Regions from separate parts of the Alteromonas sp. CI.11.F.A3 genome, predicted to be linked through region 1. Evidence: predicted binding sites of a transcription regulator. Region 1 holds the regulator's gene; each other region holds the start of a gene.

Region 1 (7,382 bases):
GTCGTAAATAACACGGCCTGCGCGTCGAAAGGTTAGGTTGTCTATCTCGACTAAATGGTCCATAGCGATTTTATTTATCGACCCTTGAATAATTAGTGATACCAGCAAAGCAAGTAATGACACACATCACTCACTTCCTATAGATGTAAGGTTTAAGCTACTTAAGTCGCCTTTAACGTTATTAGTTTTGTATAACTGCTTTAGATAACAGCTAATGCAAAGGCAAGTTCTATGCCTTTGAGTACGTTAAATCGATAAAGTTTACTGAGCAGTGTAATTTAGTGTCATTGTACGCTTTTTCAAGCGCGGCACAAAAGCAAAACGTTACAAGTTATGTTCGATTTATTCGAATTTAGAAAATTCGAATAATTTTCAATCAGTAAGCTCGTTCTAAGGGGCACTTAATACCACCTTTGCTAAAATAAGCGATAGTTCCCATAGGCAAATGGCATTGTTTTTGCGACAATCTTGTGAAATTCCTAACTATGCTGGTTGTTGTGCTTTTAAACGTAGTCATTTTTTTAGTTGGACTGATTGTACTTAGCTGGAGTGCAGACCGTTTTGTTTACGGTGCATCAGCGTTTGCCAAGAATATTGGTATGGCGCCCATGATGATAGGCTTAACCATTGTCGCAATGGGTTCGTCTGCGCCTGAAATTGTGGTGTCAGCCGCAGCATCTATTAACGGTAATATGAATACCGCCGTAGGTAATGCATTAGGCTCAAACATTACCAACATTGCCCTTGTGCTTGGTATTACTGCGCTAGTTAAACCGCTTCTTGTTGCCTCCTCTACGTTAAAGCGTGAACTCCCTGCCCTGCTTGTTATTACCGTCATAGCGGTTGCTTTTCTTTTCGATGGCGAACTTACTCACCTGGAAGGCATCATTCTTATCAGCCTCTTCGTCATTGTTTTGGGCTTAATGGGCTGGTTATCTATGAAAGTGGATAAAGAAGACCCGTTAGTGAGCGAGACAACCGATGAAATTCCTAACGATGTGCCCACCTCTTCCGCTATTTTCTGGATTGTTGTTGGCTTAATATTGCTACCGTTAAGTGCACACTTCTTGGTAGGTTCAGCAGTAGAAATAGCTCAGTACTTAGGTATGTCGGATTTAGTTATCGGTTTGACCATTATTGCTCTAGGTACCAGCCTGCCCGAATTGGCTGCCAGTATTGCTGGTGTGCTTAAAGGGGAAGATGACTTAGCGTTAGGAAATATTATTGGCTCTAATATTTTTAACTTACTTGCCGTACTTGGCATGCCGGGCTTAATCTCCCCAGGCGCGTTAGACCCTGACGTTTATAACCGCGATATGTTCGTTGTGCTTGGTCTAACCTTATTACTGTTCTTATTTAGTTTCACCTTGATGGGTAATCGTCGAATAAGTCGAAGAAATGGCGGCTTATTGATTGCTTGCTTTATTGGTTATCAATTTTGGCTTTTTGCGTAATGTCACAAGAAAATAGCTTCATCACTTCAGCCAAGCGCGTCATAGAGATAGAAGCGCAGGCAATATCAGCGCTTTCAACTCGCATGAACGATGACTTTGTTACTGCGTGCACCTTACTGCAAAATTGCGCGGGCAAAGTGGTGGTATGCGGCATGGGTAAATCAGGGCATATCGGGCACAAGATTGCAGCAACACTTGCCAGTACCGGAACCCCGTCGTTTTTCATGCACCCAGGCGAAGCTAACCATGGCGACTTAGGCATGTTAAGCAAAGGTGATGTGCTACTCGCTATTTCTAATTCTGGTGAAACCGCAGAGCTTGTTAATTTATTACCCATTGTAAAGCGCTTAAACGTGCCGGTTATTGCAATGACTAACAGCGTAACCAGTTCTTTAGGCCAGCACGCAGACGTGGTATTGAATATCAGTGTAGAAAAAGAGGCGTGCTCGTTAGGCTTAGCACCTACCTCTAGCACTACCGCGACGCTGGTAATGGGTGATGCCCTTGCCGTCGCGCTACTTGATCGCAAAGGTTTTACCTCTGACGATTTTGCGCTTTCCCACCCTGGTGGCAGTTTAGGCAGAAAACTACTACTTAAAGTAAGTGATATTATGCTGACAGGCGGCGAATTACCCTTGGTAGACGAAAACGCCCTCGTTGCAGAAGCGCTATTGGAAATTTCCAATAAGGGCTTGGGTATGACAGGGGTTATCGATAACCAAGGCTTATTGATTGGAATTTTCACCGATGGTGACTTACGCCGTATTTTAGATGCCCGCATAGACTTGCATACTGCAACGGTTACACAAGTGATGACCAAAGGCGGTAAAACAACCATGCCAGAGCAACTCGCCGTAGAAGCGCTAAACTTAATGGAAACCCATAAGATAAGCGCGCTTATGGTAACGGATGAAGCCCGCAAACCTGTGGGCGCGTTTAACATGCATATGCTACTTAAAGCGGGAGTTTTATAATGAGCAACACCCAAACAACCGTAAATACACTTTATACCGCTATGCCTGAGGCTTTGTATTCCTCGTTAAAGCATGTTCGATTATTAGTGTGTGATGTAGATGGTGTGTTTTCAGATGGCCGTATTTACCTTGGTAACGCGGGCGAAGAATTAAAAGCATTTCATACCCGAGATGGCTACGGCGTAAAAGCGCTCGTAAATTCTGGGGTAGCAGTAGCAGTCATTACGGGCAGGCGCTCTGCCATTGTCGAAAATAGAATGAAAGCGCTGAATGTTGCACACATCGTGCAAGGTGAAGAAAATAAATCTGACGCACTTGCCGAACTTATGACTCGCTTATCACTTAAGCCCGAGCATGTGGCGGTGGTAGGTGACGATATGCCAGATACCGGCATGTACCCTCACGCTAGTGTAAAAATTGCGGTAAAAGACGCCCATCCTGCGGTTGCACAACAAGCAAACTGGATCACCACGTTACCAGGTGGCTTCGGTGCGGTACGTGAAATATGTGACACTCTACTTCAAGCAAACGACAAGCTGCACGGTATTCAAGGTGCTAGCGTATGAAGGTATTAGGGTTTGACCGATTAGGCTTAAGTATTTCGGTGTTATTTATATTGGCATCCGCCATGTATATTCCGATTTGGATGGAAGAAGATCCTACCCAGCAGACTAATCAGGGGTTAGATGCATTAAAGCCCGCTTACAAAGCCAAAAACTTAACGACCACCTTGTATAATCAAGAAGGCCAGTTAAATCACAAAGTATTTGCGGCGTCGATGGAACATTACGACCAATTGGGCTTTGTTTTATTCCAAAAGCCCAGATATACATTGTATACCGACGATGCACAGTCTCCGTGGGAAGTGACCGCGACAGAAGGTACTTTGTACAATAACGAATTGATACAGCTAGAAAATAATGTCGTTATTGAAAACCAAAGTGTCGATGACTTTGTAAGAACAATACGCACAGCGTTTATAGAGATAAACCTGTACACTAAGCAAATGACATCTGATCAGCCCGTGGAAATACGTGGCTTACAATATGTGATTAACAGCAATGGGTTTAACGCCAATTTGCGTACCCAGGAATACGAGTTAATAGACCATGTACAAACCATTTATTCGCCTAGCCTCTAAAGCATTAGCGACCAGCCTAGCTGTTAGCCTATTCGCTACTGTGGCTATAGCGGCTGAAAGCGACTTTAACAAACCCATTAAAGTCGACTCGAAATCGCAATTTGTTGACGGCAAAAACAAAACGTCATTGTTTAAAGATGATGTACGAATTACCCAAGGTTCTTTGGTAATAAATGCCGATGAAGTTGAAGTTATTGCCAGCGAAGGTGATGGACGAGAGATATTCGTTGCTCGCGGCAAACCAGCTAGCTACTCGCAAGAACTTGAAGACGGTGCCACCGTCACAGCGAAAGCCAATGAAATTCGCTATGAAGTGGTAAACCGAACTATTTCTTTACAAGGTAGTGCCGAGCTACAGCAAGACACCAGTAAAGTACAAGGCGACAAGATTACCTTCGACATGGTCACAGAACAATTGCTTGCAACAGGCGGCGAAGATGGTGAAGGTGGCAGAGTAACTACCGTATTTACGCCTGAGGCAATACGTAAAGCGTCATCGAATAACGAAGGCGATAAGGCGGACGACAACTAATCATGGCAACGTTGAGCGCACAGAGCCTTGCAAAGGCGTATAAAGCACGTCAAGTGGTTCGCGATGTAAGCTTATCAGTATCGACTGGGCAAATCGTTGGATTACTCGGCCCAAATGGTGCCGGTAAAACCACTACCTTCTACATGATTGTTGGCCTAGTACCCCTTGATAAGGGCAAAATCAGCATTGATGACAGCGAATTAACCCACGAACCCATGCACGAACGAGCACGTCGCGGAATTGGATATTTGCCGCAAGAAGCCTCGATTTTTAGAAAATTGACGGTGTTTGAAAACATCATGGCTATCTTACAAACCCGTAAAGGGTTAAGTTCAGCAGAACAAGAACAAGAAGCCGATGCGCTACTTGATGAATTTAATATCAACCATATACGTAATAGTACGGGTATGAGTTTATCCGGTGGTGAACGTCGCCGAGTAGAAATCGCACGAGCATTAGCAGCCAATCCGCAATTTATTTTGCTAGATGAGCCATTTGCAGGTGTTGATCCTATATCGGTTAATGATATAAAGAAGATCATTCAACATCTTCGTGACAGAGGAATTGGAATCCTTATCACCGATCACAACGTAAGAGAAACACTGGATGTGTGTGAGAAAGCGTATATTGTGAGCCAAGGCGAACTCATCGCGCAAGGGACGGCAGAACAAGTTTTAAGTAATCAGAAAGTAAGGGATGTATACCTAGGAGAACAATTCAGGCTATAGTTACTGTAACCGAATTGTCACTTTCAGTTTTAAACACGGGTATATTCACAACAAGAGTTTAAAAATAAGACGTAGATGAAACCATCTTTACAGCTAAAGTTCAGTCAACAACTTACCATGACACCGCAGTTGCAGCAGGCAATCAAGCTGCTGCAGTTGTCTACGCTCGACCTGCAGCAAGAGATTCAGGAAGCACTAGACTCAAACCCACTTTTAGAAGTTGAAGAAGGCGGCGATGACCACCCTGTTGAGAAAAACAACATGGATGGAGACGACCCTTCTGTAGAAGCGGCTCCAACTGCATCTAGCGATTCGTTAGAAGCTGGAGATGCGCTTGAAAAGAATGACCTTCCCGACGAGTTGCCAATTGACAGCACATGGGATGAGTATTACTCGGCCTCATCTGCACCCGCTCCAGGTCCATCTAATAATGATGACGACCAACTGTTTCAGGGAGAAACTACCGACAATATTCAAGACCATTTGCTTTGGCAGATGCGTTTAACGCCGTTTTCGGATACCGACCGCGCAATTGCTACCGCCATTATCGACTCAATTGATGAATCTGGTTACCTCAACGTACCCATTGAACAGATTTTAGAGTCAGTGAATTCCGACGATGTTGAAGAATTGGTGGAAATGGACGAAGTTGAATGTGTACTAAAACGTATTCAAATGTTCGACCCTATCGGTTCAGGTTCACGTACTCCGCAAGAATGTTTGCTTGTGCAGCTTCGCCAGTTCTCAGACGATACGCCATGGCTTACTGAAGCAAGACAGCTTATCAACGAGTATTCAGATCTACTTAGCAGCAAAGACTACCGTACGTTAATGCGTAAGAGCCGTTTGAAAGAAGATCAACTTCGCGAAGCCATGCGCTTATTGCAAACGTTGAATCCTCGTCCAGGTAGTGCATTAATTACCAAAGAGCCGGAATACGTTATTCCTGATGTTTCGGTAAACAAAAAGAATGGCCGTTGGGTGGTAGAACTTAACCCCGATAGCCTGCCTAAATTAAGCGTAAATCAGCAATATGCTGCCATGAGCAGACGCTCTAAAAACAGCAGCGATTCGCAATTTATTCGCTCGCATATGCAAGAAGCCAAATGGTTTATAAAAAGCCTTGAGTCAAGAAACGACACCTTGATGAAAGTCGCGAACTGTATTGTGCAGCAACAAATGGGCTTTTTCGAGCACGGCCCAGAAATGATGAAACCAATGGTGCTTAATGATGTCGCAGAAATGGTAGATATGCATGAATCCACCATTTCACGTGTCACCACGCAAAAGTATATGCATACTCCACGTGGCATTTTCGAATTGAAGTATTTCTTTTCTAGTCACGTGGCAACGGAATCTGGTGGTGAGTGTTCATCTACCGCTATTCGCGCACTAATCAAAAAGCTTGTGGCAGCGGAAACGCCCAGCAAGCCATTAAGCGATAGCAAGATTGCTCAATTGTTGGCCGAACAAGGCATTAAAGTTGCCCGGCGAACAATAGCAAAATACCGGGAATCGTTATCGATTCCGCCGTCAAACCAACGCAAAAGCCTTATCTAAAGGCCTTGATAATTTAAGGAAGACGAAATATGCAAATCAACCTTACCGGTCATCATGTCGAAATTACTGACTCTTTGCGTAGCTATGTCGATACTAAGTTCAGCAAACTAGAGCGTCACTTTGATCACATATCTAATGTGCATGTCATCCTGAACGTCGAAAAACTCAATCAAAAAGCCGAAGCCACCATGCACCTTAGCGGCGCAGAAGTGTTTGCTTCATCTCATAATACAGATATGTATGCGGCGATAGACAGCATGATCGACAAGCTCGACAGGCAAGTTATCAAGCATAAGGAAAAGCTGAAAAAGCACTAAATATTAGTATGGAAATTCAAGCCATAGTAAGTTTGGACCGCACCGAGTGTGCGGTTCAATGTAATAGTAAAAAACGTATTCTAGAGATTATTAGCGACATTGCCGCTAAAAATAATCCCGACATCGATCAGGCCACAGTTTTAGCTAGCCTACTTGGCCGCGAACGAATGGGAAGTACGGGTATTGGCAATGGCATTGCATTGCCTCACGGTCGATTGCCGGGTTTAGAACACGTTATCGCCATTATTGTAACCAGTAACCCTGCCATCGATTTTGATGCGCTTGACGATCAACCCGTAGATATATTCTTTGCCTTGTTAGTACCTGAAGAAAAAACAGAGGGTCACTTACAAACACTTGCTACCGTTGCCGGTAAACTAAGTGATAAAGAAACGGTGAAAGCCATTAGGCGGGCCTCCACCAGTGACGACATTATTACGGCTTTAAGCTAATAAAGCACAGCACCATATTTTAAAGGGAGAAATGCAGGTGAAACTGATTATTATCAGTGGTCGATCCGGTTCAGGAAAATCAGTTGCGCTACGTGCCCTTGAAGACTTAGGCTACTATTGCGTAGATAATATTCCGGTTAACCTTCTCCCTACCCTTACCCATACTGTGGTTGATGAATATGACCAAGTCGCGGTAAGTATCGACGTAAGAAACCTGCCCAAAA
Region 2 (7,382 bases), 410 kb from region 1:
GGACTGGGTATTGCGCACTTTGATGCCAAGACCGGCGCGGTTGTGATTGCCGGATGTACGGGCAGCATGAGTGTACCTGCTATTCTCGATGTGTTGCCGCCTGCGCAACAAGATTGCTCTGGTAAAGCGGTGAAGCCTGATGGAGAAAAAGAGGGCGAAAAGAAAAGCTGGTGGGAAAGAATATTTGGATAAAAAAAACAGGTAGGCAGTAAAAAGCATCCAACTCAATATGCTTTTTATTGCCTCCTGAAAAAGCCCCAGGGAGTAGGCTAAACTTTAAAATTGGGTCTAAAACTGATCTAGCATGTATCGCGCTGTTGAAAACACGACAACGCTAAGTGCAAATGCTGCTACGGGTGCTAAGACCAGCATAAATAATGCGCTCGCGGTTAGCATACCTGCCTCCTTACGCGTCGTTATCGTTTTGAAACTCGTCACTTTTCATTGGCGTAATCGTAATATCTGCTATTGCTATTAACGTGCTTGCTTTCGCTGCATTCGGTTCAAAAGTATGACTGGCCGTTAATACGTCGTAAGTGATACCTATTGTCATATCTTGCTTTACATCAGCCATTGCATTAGCCACTAAATAATCGGTTTGCGATATTAGGTTACTTGTTGGTTCATCAGCCATCACAGTGGTGGCAGTAAATGCAGTACTTAGAATCAGCGCAGTAAGTAATTTTTTGTTAGTAAACATGGTTCATCTCCTATGAATAAAAGTTAGTCACTGCACTAAATCGGACTGCTTGGCAGTTATTTATTAAGTCGTTATCAATTAACAATTAGTTTATAGCGAGGGTTGTGCCATGTTTTTAAAATGGATTAAGTGTCTGATTTCAATGAATTTTAATTTTTAATGATTTTTAGGTGGGTTTTTGAAATAAATGAAATAACTAATATTTAGTTATTTTATAAATATGTTTTGGTCAAAATGACTAACGTTGGGCTGGTGGGAAATGAAAATTAAAGCGGGACACAATAAATTAAAGAATATGGACAAGCTAAGTAGTTTAATAGTGGGCTACATAAGCTGAAGGGGCGGTGACTTTGCCCCTTCAGCAAACTATTTAGTTTTTACGTAACCGAGAAACCAGGGTGAAGGTGACTGCTAAAATAGCGCCTGCTATTAGGCCCGCAAGCCCATCAGCAATGATAGCCATTACCGTAAAAATCGATGGCGCGAGTTCGCTGAACCACACTGCGGTGTGATGCAAAAAACCAATGTTGTGGGTAAGAATGCCGCCGCCCACCAAAAACATGGCAATGGTGCCGACTATCGCAAGGGTTTTCATTAAAATAGGCGCAGCAATTAATAGCGCACGGCCAAAGAAGCGTTGAAGGCTATTCATGGTGCCCGTGAGTGATTTACGCAGTAAATACAGCCCCACATCATCCATCTTAACAATACCTGCCACCAGCCCATAAACCCCTAACGTAATAGCAATACTAAGCGCTACTAATACGCCTACTTGGGTGGTAAAAGTCGCATCTGTTACGCTACCTAGCGCAATAACAATAATTTCCGCAGAAAGTATGAAGTCAGTACGAATAGCGCCTTTAATCTTCTCTTTTTCAAACGCAACCATATCTACTTTTTCATCAGCTAGGGCGTTTATTCTTGCTTCACGTTCTGCTGACTCATCATCATGCGGTAAGTATTTATGAAGCAGCTTTTCAGCCCCTTCAAAGCACAAATACAGCCCACCTAGTACAAGAAGTACGGTGATCAACGAAGGCACAAAAGCGCTAATAAGCAAAGCGGCAGGAACCAAGATAACCTTGTTCAGCAATGAGCCTTTCGCTACGGCCCACACAACGGGTAATTCTCTGTCAGCTTTCACGCCCTGTACTTGGTTAGCGTTAAGCGCCAAATCATCACCCAGAACACCAGCAGTTTTCTTTGCTGCCACTTTCGACATAACAGCAATGTCATCCATTAATGTCGCGATATCATCGAGAAGGGCTAATAAGTTCGCAGCGGCCACATCACATTCCTTTAAAAAGCCAAAAATGCAGCATACGTTGCACTGTCATAGCTTGGCAATGTTAAGGTATAAAAAGTATTCGTTAATTTTTAACGCATTGCGTTTTGTGCCCTAATGATTTTTAAAAGAGGCACGTAAACTTAAAGCGCTATGCATGACTGTGAGGTAACGTGAAGCCGTCATTATCTATTCGTTCCTATACCCGCACTATGTGTAAGCATGCTCATGACTATTACCAGTTAGTATTGCCGCTTAACGGACATATCGATATTGCACTTGATACTTTTAGTGGGAGCGTAGGAGTAGGAGAGGGAATTTGTATAGCACCTGGGTTCATACATGGCTTTACTGCTGATGAACAGGCGAAATTTATTGTAGCGGATTTACACACAGTGCCGAGTAATATTGCAGATGGCTCCATATCTGCTGATGGCTCCATATCAGCTGAAGGCTCCATATCAGCTGAAGGCTCCATATCAGCTGATGGCTCTCTTCCCGCTAAAGGCTTTTTATTGGCTGGCGGCGCTCCCACTTTTCGAATAAGCACACCCATGCAGGCGTTTTTAGCGTACGTGGAAGTGCAGCTAACGCATCATATAAGTGATGATGAAAATGATGCCATGATAAGGTTGTTCTCGACACTTCTAGCCCAGCAGCAGCGGGGTGTTGCCACTGATAAGCGTATTACTCCCGTGCTTTCTTGTATTCACCAAGATGTCGCTTATCCTCACACTATAGCGTCGCTTGCTAAAATTGCCTGTGTGGGAGCAACACAATTCAAAAAGCGCTTTATCGCAAGTACGGGGATGGGGCTAAGGGAATACCTGATTAATGTGCGTATGGAAAAAGCACGGGCCTTACTGAGTAACACAGATATGCCTATTATTGCGGTGGCTGTAAACGTGGGGTATGACGATGTGTCGGCATTTACTCGTCGGTTTAAACAACATGTGGGCATGCCACCTACACACTTCAAACGCCGATAGCCACAAAGATAGCCATAAAAGTAGCCTCGTAGCTAACTCTAATCAGCACCTTTCATTAGTGCAGTATTTGGCGGCTAAATAGGTTAAAGCGAAGCATTTACAAACACAGTAACGTTTAACAGAAAAGCAGGCTTTCAAATCAATCATGCCGCCTTTTCTGCACAGAATGTATATGCAATTACGGGTATGCTTAGGCTTCTTTAATTTTAACAATGAGCAAGTAATGGCAACGTTTATAGGGCTTGTAGCCATCATTTCATGGGGCGTATTAGCAGTGTTGGGCGTTTACGCATCGTCAGTGCCGCCTTTCCAGTTACTTTTTATCTGCTTTTCAGTTTCTGCGTTATTACTTTTTTTAAAGCGATTAATTAAGCGAGAGCCGTTATTTACATTACCTAAATTAACACTTACCCAATGGATAGTGGCTACCTGTGGTTTATTTGGGTTTCACTTTTGCTATTTCCTAGCCCTTCGCTACGCACCGCCCATTGAAGCAAGCCTTATTGCCTACCTTTGGCCATTGATGCTGGGTATTGCTGTGGCTAACGCGCACCAACGGGTGTTTGCAGTGATAGGAGGTGCATTAGGGTTTATTGGTTGCGGCATTTTAGTCACAGGGGGTGAAAGCATTCAGTTTAATAGCGAATACACTTTGGGCTACGGGCTGGCATTAATCTGCGCCTTAATCTGGTCTGGCTATTCGTGGTTTATGGCTGACACAAAGAGCGATGTTGAAGACATTGGCTGGATATCCATTGCCGTGGCAGCGCTAGCGCTGGGTTCCCACCTAACCCTAGAGTCGAGCCACTGGGATCTTTCATTTTACGCCTGGGTAAGTGCAATACTATTAGGGCTTGGGCCTGTAGGAGGCGCCTTTTACTTATGGGACATTGGGCTCAAATTTGGTAATCGACAATTATTAGCGAGCTTAAGCTTCGCCACGCCTGTCATTTCCAGTATTGCGTTATTTTTGTTTGGAATAAGTACACTGTCTGCCGCAATTTCAATGGCAATAGTGCTTATTATGATTGGCGCGCTAATTAGCAATGCTGTGCCTGCGCTTATTATGAAGCATCGTCTTCGCCAAGCGACAAGAGCCTAATTAATCAAAAGAACTCAAAGGGTTTTAGAGCCTAAGCGGCTAGTCTTTCACAGGTTCTTTAGCGACGCGAGCCTCAATAAAGCGGTCGTAGTCGCTGCCCTTGCTACATTCAAGTGTACCGCCCGTCCAACCACTTAAAACGGTAAGCGCTTTGTTAGTAGTGCCAGAACAATTTACTTTTTTCACCGGCCTTTCATAATAGCTTCTGTCCTCTTCGCCTTTTCGCGTATCAACAAGATCTGGGCTTTCTATTTTCTGCCTATGTGCTTCAGCCGCTCTTAAGCCTTCCTCAGCAATTTCTTCTTGCTCTCTTTGATTAAAAAATTGCGAGGCACTGGCTCGTGGAGACAAGTTTAAACTGCCAGCTTGCTGATTCCTCGTTGAGGAGTCGATAGTAGCTTGAGTATTGGAAATGGTGGGCGCGAGTGCTTCTGTTGGTGCAGACTTGTCTTGTTTAGCTTCTGTGGGTTTAGCGTCAGTAGGTGTTGCTTCAACTGGCTGAGTCTCTACTACTTTTAGCTGTTCGGTAGTTTCAATCACTTTTTCTGGAGGGCGTTCTTGTGCTTTAGCCTCACTAACGGGAGGCGTGGTTTTTTCGGGTTCAGGTGTCTCAGTAATGGTTGTTTCTACACTGACTTTTGGGAAATACAAGGTTGCACTAATGGGAGCAGGTTTATGTACTGGTGTCACACCGCTTTCAAACGTAGTAGAGAAGATCACTATGACTAACCCAATCAGGTGTAAAAGGGTTGAGATAAGTAAGCCTTTTGCGAGCTTCCTCTTATTATTCGCATTAAAAACCTGCGCACGTTCAGGCACATACTCAGGCGCTATAATAGGTGTGATAATTGTCATACCTAATAACTGACCCGCAAGGTCACCAATTAGTTCCATCCTAATTTCATCGCTATTTTCAGTTAATTTAACTCACCACGCTCTAAAATCGGGCATTGATGGCGCAATGCACCATGATGGTGCGATAAATGTAAACAAAATGCATCACGTTTTAGTTAACTTATTGTTTTTAATTGCTAATTATTTGTGGCACATCTCTTGGTTTACTTCCCTGTACAAGACACGAAATGTGCAAAACAACCATTACAAAAACTGGGAGCAACTCATGAAACTAGTCACAGCGATCATCAAGCCGTTCAAGCTAGATGATGTTCGTGAAGCCATTTCAGAAATCGGAATTGACGGTCTTACCGTTACCGAAGTGAAAGGTTTCGGACGTCAAAAAGGACACACTGAACTTTACCGCGGAGCGGAATATCAAGTGGATTTCTTACCTAAAGTCAAACTGGAAATTGCTGTTCAGGACGACCAGGTAGATCGCTTGGTAGAAGCCATCGTTGGCGCAGCCAAGACTGGCAAGATTGGTGACGGTAAGGTATTTGTTTACAACCTTGAACAAGCCGTACGTATTCGAACTGGCGAGTCAGACACAGACGCGTTGTAAGCCAAAACGATTAATTTGCGGAGAAAAGCATAATGGAAATTACATTTGAACTCGGGTATGCACTAGATACCTTTTACTTCTTAATCTGCGGTGCACTAGTTATGTGGATGGCGGCAGGTTTCGCCATGCTAGAAGCTGGCTTGGTACGCGCTAAAAACACGACAGAAATTCTAACTAAAAATATCGCGTTATTTGCCATTGCTAGCACCATGTATATGATTTGCGGCTACGGCATCATGTATGGTGGCGGCGAGTGGAGCCCGTTCCTAGGTGGAATTATGGGTGACGGCGCAACAGGTGTTGCTGAAGATGCAGCAACGTATGCACCTTCTGCTGATTTCTTCTTCCAAGTGGTATTCGTTGCAACGGCAATGTCTATTGTTTCGGGTGCAGTGGCTGAGCGTATGAAGCTTTGGGCTTTCTTAGCGTTTGCTGTTGTAATGACTGGTTTCATCTATCCTATGGAAGGTGCTTGGACGTGGGGCGGCGAAGCTGTATTTGGCATGTACACCCTTGGTGACCTTGGCTTCTCTGACTTTGCAGGTTCGGGTATTGTTCACATGGCAGGTGCTGCCGCAGCATTAGCTGGTGTATTGGTACTTGGCGCTCGTAAAGGCAAATATACTGCTGATGGTAAAGTTAACGCTATTCCAGGTGCTAACCTTCCACTAGCTACACTAGGTACATTCATTTTATGGATGGGTTGGTTTGGCTTTAACGGTGGTTCAGTACTAGCTACTGCAACAGTTGAAAGTGCAAACGCGGTAGCGATTGTATTTATGAATACTAACGCAGCAGCAGCGGGTGGTTGTATTGCAGCGCTTATCTTAGCACGCATTATGTTTGGCAAAGCCGACCTAACTATGGCCCTTAACGGTGCACTAGCTGGTTTGGTTGCTATTACTGCTGAGCCTTCTACTCCTACGCCACTACAAGCAACCTTATTCGGCGGCCTTGGTGGTATCTTAGTAGTACTAAGCATTGTAGCGTTAGATAAACTTAAAATTGATGATCCAGTAGGTGCTATCTCTGTTCACGGTGTTGTTGGTCTACTTGGTCTTATCCTTGTTCCATTCACTAACGACGGTTCAAGCATCGTTGGTCAGTTAATTGGTGCTGCTACCATCTTTGTTTGGGTGTTTGTAGTAAGCCTAGTTGTTTGGTTAGCGATTAAAGCCGTCATTGGTGTTCGTGTAACTGAAGAAGAAGAATTCGACGGTGTTGATATGAGTGAATGTGGTCTGGAAGCTTATCCTGACTTCACCAACGGCCGTACGTAAGGAAGTCTGAACAGGCAAAATTACTTATAATAACGATAATGCCTGTATCACCAATCTTAAGCCCCGCATCTGCGGGGCTTTTTTCGTTTTTCATAAAGTTAAAAATAACGCTAAACTATTGATAATTTACTTAGTTAGCAATAATGCTAAATTAGGTTTGTTCTCTTATTAGGATAATAAATCATGCTGTTGCGATGTTTGTTACTACTGTGTGTCAGTCAAATGGCTTATGGGTACGATAGAGTTACCGGCGCGCCTTTTGCGAGTCGTTCAGAAGTTATTGCGCAACATGGTATGGCCGCTACGAGCCAACCGCTTGCAACCCAAGTGGCTCTGGACGTGCTTAAACGCGGCGGAAGCGCCGTAGATGCTGCCATTGCTGCGAACGCTATGCTGGGGCTTGTTGAACCTACAGGGGCAGGTGTAGGCGGCGATCTATTCGCAATGGTATGGGATGCCAAGGAAAACAAGTTAGTTGGGTTGAACGCATCGGGCCGCTCTCCAAAGCTACTGACCAAACAAGTGTTTAACGATAGAGGTTTAGCGCAAATACCTAAATTCGGCCCA
Region 3 (7,382 bases), 2.1 Mb from region 1:
ATGTGGGCAACCTTATCATCTTAAAATTTAGAAACTTACTAATTTCAGAGGCAAATTAAATGAAAAAAATTAAAATACTAATAGCGTTCATATTTATATTAGTTACCACGGCATGTTCAATAACAGTAAACGAAGATATGATTACATCACCATCTAAAGAGATAGATAGTGAAAATTTAAGAACGCTTCAATTAGCCTACCGACCGGTTGAGCTTCTCTCTGAAGATGGCTCAAAACTCTTTGCGTTAGAGAAAAGCAACTCAACAAACTCTACGACTGTTGTTATTTTTCATGGGAATGCCCTGAATTTAACCAAACAGCCATGGTTTGGAGTATTAAACACGCTTAGCGACTTAAATGTGAATGTCCTAGCCATCGATTATAGAGGCTTTGGTAAAAGTGAAGGTAAAGCTAACTTCACTAATATGAAAGAGGACGCAATCACAGCAATTGAATCTATTTCTAAAGAGCAAGATATCTTTCTTTATGGCCTGTCTCTTGGCTCTGTAATGGCAGCAGAGACGGCTAAGGACCCACGAGTCAAAGGGCTCATAATCGAAGGCGGCATAACCAACGAAACTGACATGATTGACCTATTTAAATCACGTAAAACATTTGGATCCTTGTTTAGTGTAGAGTTGGATGAAAACCTTAAATTTGATATTCCAAATATAGTAGAACAAAGCAATTTACCCTTATTGGTAATTCACGGACTACAAGATGAAAATATCCCAGCCAGTATGGGGAAATCAATCTTTGCAGCATCGTCGAACCCAGATAGTGACCTATATTTGGTTGAAGATGGGGGACATTGCGATACATTTTCAGTCGATAGAAAAGCTTATCTGAAAAAAATTGATACCTTTATTAATACAGTCAATCTTAGGGATAGTAAGTAGGTGAGTGATGATCTCAAGGATAAATACGCTTACGCTATACCTTATATTTCCGTTCTACTTTTGACTGCCTTTGGCTCAACATCGCCACAAAGCTATCAAAAACACAGCGGTTGAGAACAGAAACGAATACTCTGATTTAGAAGGCATGCAACAGTATCAAAATGATCAGTATTAACTAATTTACGAAGCCTAAATGAAATGTTAAGAAAGGCTCATCAATAGTGTAATAGCGAAAAGTTCACAACGTAATGTTTCAAACCTAAAATTATTTATGTTTCGCTGGGCTATGAAAATAGCTACCTTACATCGTATACGTATTGCGACTATAAAATTTCTTATAGTAAAAGTGCTCGAGCGTAAATGTCTCAATTATCTTGATTTTTTTGTTGGTACCCAGTGTATTGATATCTCCTATAAATGCCGATATTTATAAGAGATATCAATTTAAAAGGCGCTATTTAGATTGGCGTTTATCAAGCGCATACTGAACTGCCATTCGAGCAATACCCGCTCCAATGCCTGACACTACCGCCCAAGTGACGGCCTCTTTAAGGTCGGTGTTTTCGCTACCCTTATCTTTAGGAGCAGGTTCGTTAGTTACCTTTTCCCACGACTTTTGTAACGTTTTTCGTGCAAGAATACCTGCAGATGCCGCAGCAAGTCCGATACCAACGTTCGTAATCATTTGTTTATTACTCATCATTTTCTCCATTGGATATTTAGGGTAATGCTATTCCTATGCAGCGTTTTAGGCTCGCAAAGGGCAACCAGTAATATATTCGACAACTTACGTACCTGAAAAAAAACAGCCATTAATCAATTGACTAATGGCTGTTTAATTCAGACTCAAAATAAATCTTCAAACCAATCGCTAAATTGGTGATTGTCTATTTTTTGCCTCTAACCATATTCATCACAATTGAAATGATGAGTAAGATGACAAAAATACCGAATATGATTTTAGCGATACCGGCTGCTGAACCAGCAATTCCACCAAATCCTAATACTGCTGCAACTAATGCAATAACTAAAAATATCAAAGCCCAACGTAACATAATGTATCCCTTCAGTTTGTGAGTTAATGTGACTTAATATTAAAAATGCAAAGCATAGGCCTACTTTCCAAACTTTTTAGGTTATTGTTTAAAAGTCAGTCAAAACGTGGCTTGTAGCTTGGTTGCAAATAAAAAAGTATCGTATCTTTTGGTGCCTCGATAAGAGTACTTGCGAAAAACGTTAACGATATTACGAAAAAATTGTAAAAATTTCTTGGTACTGAATAAAGACATCTGCGTACATTATTCTGCGCACGTATCTTTTGATGTACTCTCCCTCGATTTTTCTAGCGGGCGTAAAAAATCGATATGTTGTAGCTGGTATTTGTTTAAGCTGGAGAAGCGTAATGCAAGAAGTCACCAAATCAGAACCATCGCTAACGGAGGGCTCAATAGTCGCTCACATGCTGCGGCTTGCTATCCCGGCATCAACGGGCATGATCTTCAATACATTGTATAACCTTACCGATATTTGGTTTGCTGGCTATTTGTCAGATAATGCGCTTACCGGTTTATCCATTGCATCTAGTGTCTTCTTCTTACTGCTATCTATTGGTATTGGCATTCAAACTGGGGCATCAGCTATGATTGCACCTGGCGCAGGAAGAGGCGAGACTCACGAAGTGAAAGGATGGCTTGATAACGTCAGCGGCCTTGCCATTGCCTTCAGCGCACTATCATTTGTTTTGGGCTATTTTGCTGCGCGGCCTCTTGTTGTATTACTTGGCGCCGAATCTCACATTGAACCTCTCGCTATGGAATATTTATGGGTAACGCTGGCAGGTTCGGTAGGCTTCACTTTATCCTTCGGTGCTGCGGGCGCATTAATGGCATTAGGAGATACCAAATCTAACCGAAACGCACTTATGATTGGCTTTTTTGCTAATTTTGGGCTCAACCCATTCTTCACTTTCGTACTCGATTTAGGGGTAGGCGGTATAGCGCTAGCTACTGTTGTTATTAAGTTTGCTACCGCGTTCTATCTGTTTCGAGTACTCATGAAGCGATTGAACATATCGGTTATGCCAGCCTTTGATAAAGCGCGGTGGCAAGAACTACTTAAACAAATATTGCCCGCCAGCTTTAACATGCTCACCATCATTCTAGGTGGGTTTATTACCGTTGCGCTTATTGGACAATTTGGAAGTGAACATGTAGCTGGTTACACCGTTGGGCTGCGCTTAGAGCAGGTTTTGTTGCTACCTGCACTAGGCTTAAATAGCGCGGTAATGGCTATTGCGGGTCAAAATATGGGCGTAGGTCGTTATGAACGCGTGGGTGAAACCTACCGAAAAGGACTGTTAATCGGTTTCTTTATGGCGGTAGTGTCTATCCCTATTATGTATTTTTTATCGCCGCTGGCGATGAACCTTTTTACAAGCGACAGCGCCATTAAAAACACAGGCGTTACCTACCTTCGAATTGATACGTTAGCCTTTTACGCTTACGTGGTGTTGTTTCAAAGTGTGGCTATTCTACAGGCCATGCAGAAACCTATGTTTCCTATGTATTTAGGCATTGCTCGGCAACTTGTTGTGCCCGCGTTTATAAATTATATGCTGGTTGTGGTGTGGGGCTATCCCATGGTGTCTATGTTTTACACCATCGTTACCGTTGTCATCCTAAGCGCCATACTTGCCTTCTTCTATACAAGACGGAAGATAAACAAAGTAAAAAAAGAAGGGGGCAGTACTGCTTAAATGTACGCCGCCCATCGCTTTGTCGCTTTATTAGTCACAACTAATAAGTTGCGTAGAACTGCTGTAAAAATCGTCCTCTAGAGCAACTTTATCAAACTTATATTCTTCATCCTGATATATTCTTTCTATTGAGCCTGCCCAATGGTACGAATCAGATTCTACATAAATGAAATAAGCATCGGCTTGGGTTTCTAAAACCGTTTTTGTTGTGTATGGCGCTACGTTTATCCAACCGTTAATTTGCCAATCGTCCTCTATGAACGTAAGAACAGATATGGTTTCGTTGCACGTATTTTTCACTTTTATCGTGTTAAAAAGGTTGAAAGATGCTTTTAGTAACTTCCCGTTGTCGTACTTTCCGTATATTGTTCTTCCGCGCTCTTCATCGTATAACTCCCAAACGCCGTCCATTTCACCGTCTAAATAAATTCCGGCTTCTAAAATTTGGCCGGTGCTATCAAGCTTTTGGTATTTCCCTGACTTGGTCTCGTTTATGTAGGTAGTTTCTTCTGCTAAGTTACCATTTGGGTGGTATTTATAATATCTCCAAATGCCTTTCCTGAAGCTTTCAAGGCCGGTACCGTCGATGTTTTCTTGAGAGTAGTACCCACGCACTGCCAGTTGTCCATCTTCGTGGAACCTTACATACAAACCACTTTCTAGTCCGTTGAATGTATCTGTATGCGTTTTGAGTTGGCCATTATCATAAAACGTATTTACCTCACCTAAACCCACTTTTTTTCCATTCTTGAGCGTGTATTTTTGTACGATTTCATTCTGAGCCGTTAGGTATAGAATTTCTCCGTCTTCTTCACCATCCTTAAAACTGCCTTTATAAGCGATATTACCGTTTGGATGATACTCAACTAAAGAACCTGATGTATCTTGGTGAATGTATTCCATAGCAAAGTCAGAAGCGTCGGTCATAAAGCTCTCTAGCTCTTTGGCTTCGTTATTAAACTCTACAATACTATCAATCTTAACAATTCCGTTGCTGTGATATTCCTTGTAAGTCAATTGCGTTAACGTTGACGAACCTGAGATACGTGTTTTTAAATCACCGTTTGAGAAATAATCGTTAAATACGAAATCTCCGAGTAATTGTCCGTCCTCCATAGTATGTTTTGTCGACAGCAGACCTGGAGCGACGTAATTTACTATTTTGTAGTTATGCATACCCCATTTTTCAGGTGCGGTGACAAAATGCATACTAAGTTCACCGGTGTCGAAGTACTCTTTGTAGTTTGCTATTAAATTGCCTTCCTCAACTACGGATATACCTTCGAATCTAAGCTGACCATTTTCATGGTAGTCTCTTTCTATTTCCTGAGCGTGAACAACACTCTGTAGTAGAAAGGTAAAAAGAATAAATTTAAAACTTCGACGCATGTGCTTTCCTTTCAGTAACTGAATCACCTTCACCCTCAAAAAAGGGCAATAAAATACGCTTACACGGCGCACTAAAAATTGTTTTTATTCATTTCCTGCTTACTCAACGGAAAGGAAAATGCGCTCTGACTTTTTAGGTTTAGTGCAACACGTGTTAAGCAATCATTTTGTTGATTATTTTTTATTTTATTTAATATTAACTCTTTTTTTAAACAGTATTAAATAGTCGTTATAAATATTGGCGATTTTAAGTACATTTTTTAAGTTTGAATAATACACTGTTGGCTTTCGTGGGCAGTATTTCGGTTTACCCTTAACTGCGAATAGCCCATTCCTATTTTTATCAGTGAAACAGGTTATAATAGCTGATAAATGTAAATAGGAATTGATATGAAAGTCTGTGGTGTAGATTTAAAAGGTAACGAAGCAAATGTATGTCTGTTGTCGCTGATAGATGGGTTGTTTCATGTTCCCGACTGTCGTACGCGTCGGTTAACGTTAGCTGACAGCAGTGCCAAAGGGTTAAAAAGTTTTCAAAGTACGTTTGCTAAACTTGTCGCAGACTACCAAATTGATGCCGTGATCATTCGCCAGCGTCAAAGCAAAGGTAAATTTGCGGGTAGTTCTATTGGCTTTAAATTAGAAGCGGCTATTGAATTAATTGAGGGGTTAAACGTTGTGGTATATAGCCCTACTGATATTAAAGAATCTTTACGCCGAAACCCAATGGCAGTGCCTTTTGCCGAAACCGGTTTGAAGCAGTTTCAAGAGCCTGCTTTTACTACTGCCTATGCGTGGTTAATGCAGAACCATTACGCTTCGCAAACAGACGAGTAAATAAAGGGGGCAGGGGAGTTTATCTATTAATACCCTTGCCCGGTTTAAGCGTCACAAGGTGGTGAAATAAGCGCGCTATTTTGTCTGCGTAAGCGCCTGCATTAGCTCCTGCACCAGCTCCTAGAACAGCTCCTTCCTTTTCAGAGTAAATCGCCATGGTAAAGTTGCGTCATCTTCGGCGTAGTCTATACCAATGCGCGGCGAACACGTGATGTCATCACTTAATATTTTGTTTCCTTCATCATTACCTTCATCTTGAACCCAAACCACGTTTTGATTCATTACTGATGTTGCATTAAGAGAGGGCGTCAACGCGAGCGCTTGGGTCAGTTTAGCTGGGCCAGAGCATAGGTTTTTGTTGGCAGACTTCATGTTTCTTCTTGATAACATGGTATCTAGTCCTTGCGTCGGTTCAATTGCCCGGATAAGTACAGAGTCTGCAAAAGACTCGCCGTTTGTTACTATGTTGAACATACTGTGGTAGCCATAAACATTATAAATATACGCAATGCCGCCGTTGCGCTTCAATGTTTTTACAGAAGAAGGGCGCCTCAGTAAATGCTTTTGCATTGCCAAATCATTGCTATGAGAATAAGCCTCAGTCTCTGTAATAATGCCGCCGGTACGTACACCATTCATTTCACTGTATAGGTACTTGCCTAGCAAATTCTTCGCGATGCTTACAACATTGCTTTGAGTAAAAAAAGAAGAGGGCATCATAATGAGTGCAATAAATAGCAGAGAAGTTAAGACGTTTTCTTAAGTTCGCTATGCGATTTCAGTAATTCAGTACCATCATCTTGCTCAATAAGGTAAGCCGGGTCATTTTCGCTGGCCTTACGTTTCACTGATGAGCCTTTTATCGTGCGTTCAACATCGCTTGTATATTTCTTTCGAATATTACCCGAGGCGCTACCTTTACCCCATTCCCATTCAACTTCTGTGTTAATAGCATAATTTTTCATTTTAAATCCCTGTCTAAATGGAAAAGAGGGTTGTGCTAAATTAAATTTCTTGAACCCCAACCATGGTGCTTAATAGCGCATTTGTATAAAGTTTATAACGGGGGCTGTGCGGGTTAAGTTCACTATTAAAGCGGGGAGCAAGGTACATTACCCTCTTAAAAATTCCCGACGCCTTTACTTGCACTGGCAAAATGAACAAAATTTGTCGATAATCAAATCTTTAAACTATTCAAAGATATAATGGAAACACGACTCCCTCTGTACAAAAAGTTGTTGGTGATGTGTCGCATTGAGCCTGGCTGCCTTGGGCCGCAAGGCACAGATTACGTTGAGGAGTTTTGTGTTTTCGCCAAACAAAAGCTGAAAGACAACCGCGGTCATTGCTTGCGATGGGCTGTTAAACCTCGTTACGACAAATCACTTCCCGAGCTAGAATTCCAGATGAAAAACATTACGGTATCGCGTGAGAATGCTGACAAGTATATGAACAGTTTCGATATCGACATTGATGTTTTCGAGGAAGAGTTGGAAGAAACC
Region 4 (7,382 bases), 270 kb from region 1:
CTGATCGAGTGTCACCCCAGGCTCAAAAGAAAACATGCGACTGTCTGATAAATCCACATCTACAATCGACTGTGTGGTTACAACCGTTTCACCATCCGCAAACGCGTTGGGTTGAGTAACCTGTTGGTTTTCTGAAATTGTCACGGTTAACCCGCCATGGGTAATAGCGGCAGGCAGTAAACGTACGTCTCGACCAATTACAATCGTACCGGTACGACTATTGATAACAACCCGCGCAGGCGCATCAGCCGGCGTGAATTCAAAATTTTCTAGTGTGGCCAAAAAGCCCACTCGCTGACCAACATCTCTTGGCGCGGACACACGTACTGACGCGGCATCAATGGGCGTTGCTATGGAATAGCCTTTTTCTGGCTGTGCACCTAATCGCTCGTTTATCACATCAGCTAACGCCTTTGCTGTTGAAAAATCAGGGTAATGCAAGTTCAGTGTTAATGAATCGCCATTAGCAAAACCGCTTGGTACGGTTTGCTCAACCATGGCACCGTTTGGAATACGACCTACAGTCGGTGTATTCACCACAATACGTGAACCATCACCGCCTTGAGCACCAAAACCACTCACAACCAAACTACCTTGCGCTACGGCGTACACTTTGCCATCTACACCGCGAAGAAACGTTTGTAGAAGCGTGCCGCCTTGCAAACTACTCGCTTCGCCTACTGACGACACGGTAATATCAATGGTTTGCCCTGGCTTAGTAAAAGCAGGCAATTCTGCGTGAACAGCCACGGCTGCCACGTTTTTAATTTTAGGTTTGGTATTGGAGTCTAAGCTAATACCAAAATTACTTAACATGGTACGGAAGCTTTGCTCGGTGAAAGGGCTTTGCTCACCGGTGCCCGGTAGGCCAACCACTAAACCGTAACCTACCAATTGGTTGCTTCTCACCCCTTGGATACTCGCCAAGTCTTTGATGCGTTGCGCATTAGCATTGCTAGACAACACCAATGTAAATGCGATAAGTACCACTGAAAACAAACGCATAATGATTCTCCTAGCCCCGCTTAAAGCGGCCACCATGATGATGTAAAAAACTTCGTGAGCCAGCCTTTCTCTTGCGAACTGGCAAAAGAACCGGTACCGCTATATTGAATTCTGGCGTTTGCTATTTTTGTAGATAGCACTTCATTTTCGGGGCTAATGTCAGATAAGCGAATAATGCCGGTTAAACGAATATATTCGTCGCCATGATTTAAGGTAAGCCACTTTTCGCCGCGAATAACCAAATTGTCATTGGGTAGCACTTCCACTACGGTTACCGATATATTTCCCGATAGACTATTGCTTTGGTTTGTTGCTGCATCGCCGGCAAAGTCGTTTGAAGAACTTACACCGAGCTGAACAGATTGCCCGCCAATATTTAGCGCTTGCCCGCCTAAACCGGTAATTGTGTCTAAATCTACTGTGGTGTCTTTTGATGTCGACGTACCGGCTGATTTACTTGCATTAGTATTTTCACTTAACGTGATAGTAATAATGTCGCCCACCCTTCTGGCCGTCATATCTGAATATAAGCTGTTGGCCATATACGAGCGGAACAACGAACCATCTTCTACAATCTTCTCGCGAGGGTAATCTGGTACCACAGGAGCAAACGACGGATCATTAGCTTGTACCGGTGGCTGGTTAGTGCTTGCGCAACCTGCCAAAATTGCGACTGAAAGAAAGAGTCCGAGAATTCGCATAACATTACTCACTAAAGTTGCTGAATGACTTGCCCAAGCATCTGATCCACCGACGAAATCACTTTGGAGTTCATTTCGTACAAACGCTGGCTTTCAATCAAATTAACCAGCTCTTCGGTCACATTCACGTTAGAGGTTTCTAACGTACCTTGTGCAATAGTGCCTATACCTTGAAGGCCTGGAACACCCTGAATAGGCGCGCCGCTTGATGCGGTTTCAACGTAAAGGTTCTGCCCAATAGGCTGTAGGCCAGTTGGGTTGATAAAGTCTGATAGGTTCATTTGCCCTAGCACTTGCGGTTCTGCTTGACCACGAATTGACACGCTAATTTCACCGTCTTGTGAAATGGTAATTTGCTGCGCATCCTCTGGAATAGCCACTTCAGGTTGTAATAAAAAGCCAGCGCCAGAAGTCACTATTTGACCTTGGTCATTCATTGAAAACTGACCATTTCTTGAATACGCAATGGTGCCATCAGGCTGTAATATTTCGAAATAACCGCGCCCTTGAATAGACATATCCAATGCATTATCAGTGGTTAGCAAGTTACCTTGGGTATGCGCTTTTTGCGTTGATACCACTTTTGAACCAGAACCTAACATAAGGCCAGACGGTAATTCAGTATCAGCTGATGAACGGCCACCAGGTTGGTTTATATTTTGATAAAGCAAGTCTTCAAAGATTGCTCTGTCTTTTTTAAAGCCTACCGTTGATGCGTTAGCCAGGTTGTTCGATACCACCGCGACATCTGTTTGCGCGGCATCAAGACCTGTTTTACTTATCCACAATGCTGGGTGCATGGCGACCTCCTAACCTTTTAAGTTCGTATAACGAAATTGTTAACTAATCTATAGAATGCGTAGTAACTGGTTGCCGCGAGAATCTAGCTCGTCAGCTTGCTTCATCATCTTCACTTGAAGCTCGTAGTGGCGCTGAAGGCTTATCATGTTGACCATTTCATCAACGGCATTTACGTTCGAGCCTTCCAACATGCCAGACATCACTTTCACACCAGCGTTTGCTGGCGCTACCGTGCCGTCTTCCATTCTAAATAAACCATCAGTGCCACGTTCCATATCGGCATAGTTCGGTTTAACCAATTTCAGCCGGCCAACATCTTCAATCACATTTGCTGGTGCGCCAAGCTGTCTCATTGACAAGGTGCCGTCCATACCAATATCTAGGTTATCCAGTGGTACAGGAAGAAAGATTGGACCGTTATCACCTAAAACCGGGCGATTGTGCACATCTGTCAAAATACCGTCGTCACCCAACTTAAAGTTACCGTCACGAGAATAAGCTTCTTGGCCATTGTCGTCTTGAACGGCAAACCAGCCATCGCCTTGGATAGCAACGTCTAAATCACGACCCGTTTGAATCATAGGGCCCGATTCATAGTTGTTTGACGGACTTTCGGTCATTGAAAAAACGCGAGACGGCAAACCTTCGCCGTAGGCAGGCATTGACCTTGCCTGTTCTAACTGAGCTCTAAACCCGGTTGTTTGCGCGTTAGCCAAGTTATTGGCACGAAGCCCAGTACCTAGAAGGTCTTGAGATGCACCGCTGGCAGCAATGTAGAGAAGTTTGTCCATGACTGACTTTTGACTCTGGTTAAACCATATACAGGTTTTGCAATCCCAGTGCCAACATGCACAAATAGAAGTGGATACAAAAAAACCGCAACAAAGTTGCGGTTTTTTTTAGTTAAACATCACTGTTTATCGGATGTTCAGGATAGTCTGGTTAAGTGAGTTGTTCACTTCAAGTGCTCGAGAGTTAGCCTGGAAGTTCCGCTGTGCAATAATCATATCGATAAGCTCAGTGGTTAGGTTTACGTTAGCTTGCTCTAGCGCTGATGAGTTAATCTCACCAAACGTACCGGTAGTTGCTTCACCCGCTAATGCTTCACCAGAGAGAATACTTTCTTTCCACTCAGTGCTGCTTTGCTGGGTTAAGCCCTGCTCATTGGCAAATCTCACTAACGCCACACGTACGATAGGCTCAGACGTACCGTTTGAAAACGTCGCTCGAACCAAACCATCTGGGCCAATATCAATACCTGTTAATCGACCAACTGGCAAACCATCTTGCTCTAATGACGTAACTTCGAATGCCGATGCGTATTGTGTAGGCTCAACAGTAGTCGCATTTGAAGGGTCTAAGTTGAAATCGATACCAATTTGCTGCGTCGCATCCGCGCCGTTTGATAAAGCAGAACCAAGCGCTTCAGTCGTTAGTTTATAATCGGTAGTTTGAATGCCATCTGGTGATTCAATTCCAATAAAGTCACCACCTTGAGAAAACACAAGTTTAGCTGCTGTAACACCGTTACCTGTGTTAGTACCCAACGAGTTTACCGCTGTAGTAGGGTCGGAATCAGTACCGGTAGAATTCACTAAATCAGTAAGTTGATCGTCTACCGCTGTCGCCACATACCATTCATTGTCTGCCGCCACATCTTTAACGAAGTAATAAGTCATCACATGGCTGTCGCCTAATGAGTCGTAAACTGTTACCGAGGTTGCCGCATTGTAGGTAAGTGGATCTTGTGGGTCAAATGCTGCTGGATCTAACCCCTGATCACCTGCAGGTAAGTTCATACGGATATCAACTTCTGAGGTTTGTGCTGGAGAACCTGATGAATCTGGGATTTGTACTGGCTCTGTAGTACTTAATGCAACCGATGAGCTGGTAGAGTCTGAGTTAACGGGGAAACCTAAAAGTAAGTCGCCGTTACTGTTAACCACATAATTGTCATCATCTAACTTGAATTGACCGGCACGGGTAAACGAGAAGTCTCGTGAGGTTTCATCAGGAACCGTGGCAAAGAAACCATTACCAGTAATCGCTAAATCAAGTGCAGTATTGGTAAACTGTAAGCTACCTTGTGAAAACTGCTGAGCTACATCTTGTGTCAAAACACCGTCGCCCACCTTGGTTTTACTTCCAGCCAATAATGATGTGGCGTACACGTCGCCGAATTCAGCTCGAGACTCTTTAAAGCCAACAGTATTCACGTTTGCGATGTTATTCGCGGTTACATCTAAATCTTTTTGTGCGGCAGCTACGCCACTTAGTGCAATATTAAAAGACATGCTTCTTTCTCCTGCTAACTGCCGATTTGAATAACGTCGTCAAGACTAATGCTGACTTCGCCATCTAAATTTAAAATTACGCCCTGACCACTACCGGCCAAGCTAACACTTCCTACATGACGATTAATGGCAGTATTCAATTGAACGCCTTCACCGTTTAATTCGCCTGTAGCACTGATTACATAGTCGCCCGCTGGCATATCATTGCCTTGGGTATCTTTGCCATCCCATTCAAACTGAATGTTGCCAGCGGCTTGTGTGCCAGCATCAATGGTCTTAATCACTTCACCGTATTGATTTTCAACGGTTATCGTCATGTTTTGGACGCTTTGCTCATTAACCACAACACCCGATACCCCAGCAGCGTCGCTAGACATATGCCCTACGTTGCCCTGCACTAACACGTTCTGACCTATTAAGCTGGATGCTTGCAATGCCTGGTTAGATGTCATCGAGGCGGCGAATGACTCGAACTTATCATTCAACTGAGAAATACCGTCAGCCATAGTGAATGATGTCATTTGCGCTACCATCTGATCGTTATCTACTGGTTTAGTAGGATCCTGATTCGCTAATTGCTCGGTTAACATGGCAAAAAAGTCTTCTTGCGAAAGCTGCTGCTCTGTTCCATCGACAACCGGAACCGTCTCTTCTTGCCAGTAGAGTTCGTTGTTCAGGCCAGTGGTGTTGTTAATTGTGGTCACAGTATTTTCCTCACATTACCTATGCGGCAACTTATTGCCCTTGTCCTAGCTGCAGTACCCGACGGAATATCCGTTTGGTGGTATCAGCAACCTGAACGTTGGTTTCATAGGCTTTTGACGCCGACATCATATTTGCCATTTCTTCAACGATGTTTACGTTCGGCTTATAAATATAACCCTCTTCGTCAGCCATTGGGTTATGCGGAGCATACTCAACTTGCAAAGGCGCATCGCTTTCTACAATTCCCTTAACTTCAACACCCACACCCTTGCTTTGATCGCCCATGGCTCGCTGTAACTCAGCGGCAAACACAGGATGTCTTGCACGGTACGTTTCGTCATAACTACTGCTTACCGAGTTCGCGTTAGCAATGTTACTCGCGGTGGTGTTTAAACGAACATTTTCAGCTTCCATACCGGTACTGGAAATTGACATCACATTAAATAAGCTCATGATTACTGGCCTCCAGAACTAAGGGCTTTTTTCATACCTTTAACTTTACTATTAATAAACTCAAGTGTGGCTTGATAGCGTAAACCGTTATCTAAAAAGCGGTTACGTTCTGCCTGTACTTCTACCGTATTGCCGTCTCCGGTATCCGGTTGAGTGGGTATGCGGTATTGCATTTCAAAATTTGATGCTACCGACGATATATCGCCACCTATGTGTTTATCGTGTGTTCTTGCTAAGCTACCACCACCTAATTTGTGCTGCCCTTCTTGGGCGCTCATGGCTGACTCCATCGCTTTATTAAAGTCGATGTCTTTAGCTTTATAACCAGGGGTATTGGCGTTCGCTAGGTTTCCAGAAATGACTTCCATTCTGTCGGTGCGTATTGCTAACGCCGACTGATGAAACCCGACTAACTTGTCGAGATTAATGGCCATATTGAAAACTCCTAGCTGCGAAATTCCAAAAATACGTCGTGAATAAAGAATGACGAATTAACTATTATAGAATTTTACTAGCAAGGCAGATGCCAACCTGAAGATTGGCACTGTATAAAAAAGAGGGATGAACCGGTGAAAACCTGAACTATTACATAAAATTCAGTACGTTATATGGTTATTTCTTTTGGTAGTACAAGCCAGGATTACATTTGATCATGGCATATGTATCGCTTGCCGCACTGATAGATTCAGACGCGCCAAGGAAAAGGACACCGGCAGGTTGCAGCTGTCCGGCAATTTGTTGCAGTATCTTTTGTTTCACATCTGCCGAAAAATAAATCAGCACATTGCGGCAAAAAACGATGTCAAAGCGGCCAAGTGCTGCATAGGAGGTTAACAAATTCAAACTTCTGAATGAAACCATGTTGCGCACTTCTGGCTTAACCTGCATTTGCCCACTTTCATGAGGCTGGAAAAACATAGCCCTGCGTTGTGGCGATAACCCTCTCGCTAGCGAAAGTTCATCATATAGCCCTTGGCTACACTTATTTAGCATTTCAGAAGAAAGGTCAGTGGCTATAATTTCAACCCCTTGCCTAAGCAATCCTGGTCGCTGTTTTTGAAACTCTAGAATGGACATAGCAATAGAGTAAGGCTCTTGTCCAGACGAACAAGCTGCACTCCAAATTCTAAGCTTTTGATTTTTCGTTGCTAGTTGAGGAAGTAAATCGCGTTGTAGCAACTCAAATGGATAGGTATCTCTAAACCACAATGTTTCATTTGTGGTCATCGCATCGATGACGCTTTGTAAAAGGTTACGATCGTAACCCTTTACCACTACATCAATAAGCGCATCAGTATTGTCATAGTCATGCTTATATAACAAAGACGCAAGCCTGCTTCTTACAAGGTATTGCTTGTTTTCCCCGAGTACTATTCCACATTGTTTCTCGAGGAAGTGCCGAAACTTTTCATAGCTTGCCGGC

The links. Region 1 encodes sigma-54, which starts transcription at its own class of promoters, with help from an activator protein. Its sites were predicted from a motif close to GTTGGCACGNNNNTNGNNT; they were not measured.
Region 2: the regulator sigma-54 is predicted to act here: its motif matches at 5,117-5,135, upstream of glnK (P-II family nitrogen regulator).
Region 3: the regulator sigma-54 is predicted to act here: its motif matches at 2,000-2,018, upstream of R1T43_RS05790 (DUF1328 domain-containing protein).
Region 4: the regulator sigma-54 is predicted to act here: its motif matches at 3,336-3,354, upstream of R1T43_RS15910 (flagellar basal body rod protein FlgF).

What each region holds. Positions count from the first base shown of each region.
Region 1 covers NZ_CP136708.1:3,947,799-3,955,180, forward strand. Annotated here, with positions in the region: gene R1T43_RS16975 (ATP-binding cassette domain-containing protein) at 1-63, opposite strand, end outside; gene R1T43_RS16980 (calcium/sodium antiporter) at 498-1,454, shown strand; gene R1T43_RS16985 (KpsF/GutQ family sugar-phosphate isomerase) at 1,454-2,428, shown strand; gene kdsC (3-deoxy-manno-octulosonate-8-phosphatase KdsC) at 2,428-2,994, shown strand; gene lptC (LPS export ABC transporter periplasmic protein LptC) at 2,991-3,569, shown strand; gene lptA (lipopolysaccharide transport periplasmic protein LptA) at 3,538-4,101, shown strand; gene lptB (LPS export ABC transporter ATP-binding protein) at 4,104-4,829, shown strand; gene R1T43_RS17010 (RNA polymerase factor sigma-54) at 4,905-6,389, shown strand; gene hpf (ribosome hibernation promoting factor) at 6,419-6,706, shown strand; gene ptsN (PTS IIA-like nitrogen regulatory protein PtsN) at 6,715-7,158, shown strand; gene rapZ (RNase adapter RapZ) at 7,196-7,382, shown strand, end outside.
Region 2 covers NZ_CP136708.1:4,355,472-4,362,853, reverse strand. Annotated here, with positions in the region: gene mrcB (penicillin-binding protein 1B) at 1-192, shown strand, start outside; gene R1T43_RS18785 (hypothetical protein) at 407-700, opposite strand; gene R1T43_RS18780 (DUF808 domain-containing protein) at 1,071-1,988, opposite strand; gene R1T43_RS18775 (AraC family transcriptional regulator) at 2,159-2,974, shown strand; gene R1T43_RS18770 (DMT family transporter) at 3,198-4,076, shown strand; gene R1T43_RS18765 (hypothetical protein) at 4,116-4,970, opposite strand; gene glnK (P-II family nitrogen regulator) at 5,197-5,535, shown strand; gene R1T43_RS18755 (ammonium transporter) at 5,568-6,815, shown strand; gene ggt (gamma-glutamyltransferase) at 6,999-7,382, shown strand, end outside.
Region 3 covers NZ_CP136708.1:1,365,704-1,373,085, forward strand. Annotated here, with positions in the region: gene R1T43_RS05775 (hypothetical protein) at 1-59, shown strand, start outside; gene R1T43_RS05780 (alpha/beta hydrolase) at 60-899, shown strand; gene R1T43_RS05785 (DUF4235 domain-containing protein) at 1,354-1,599, opposite strand; gene R1T43_RS05790 (DUF1328 domain-containing protein) at 1,787-1,954, opposite strand; gene R1T43_RS05795 (MATE family efflux transporter) at 2,302-3,654, shown strand; gene R1T43_RS05800 (hypothetical protein) at 3,685-5,043, opposite strand; gene R1T43_RS05805 (DUF3010 family protein) at 5,434-5,880, shown strand; gene R1T43_RS05810 (DNA-3-methyladenine glycosylase) at 6,001-6,600, opposite strand; gene R1T43_RS05815 (DUF2945 domain-containing protein) at 6,627-6,845, opposite strand; gene R1T43_RS05820 (hypothetical protein) at 7,086-7,382, shown strand, end outside.
Region 4 covers NZ_CP136708.1:3,675,833-3,683,214, forward strand. Annotated here, with positions in the region: gene R1T43_RS15895 (flagellar basal body P-ring protein FlgI) at 1-1,005, opposite strand, end outside; gene flgH (flagellar basal body L-ring protein FlgH) at 1,026-1,706, opposite strand; gene flgG (flagellar basal-body rod protein FlgG) at 1,718-2,506, opposite strand; gene R1T43_RS15910 (flagellar basal body rod protein FlgF) at 2,555-3,298, opposite strand; gene flgE (flagellar hook protein FlgE) at 3,425-4,801, opposite strand; gene flgD (flagellar hook assembly protein FlgD) at 4,816-5,505, opposite strand; gene flgC (flagellar basal body rod protein FlgC) at 5,537-5,959, opposite strand; gene flgB (flagellar basal body rod protein FlgB) at 5,962-6,393, opposite strand; gene R1T43_RS15935 (CheR family methyltransferase) at 6,572-7,382, opposite strand, start outside.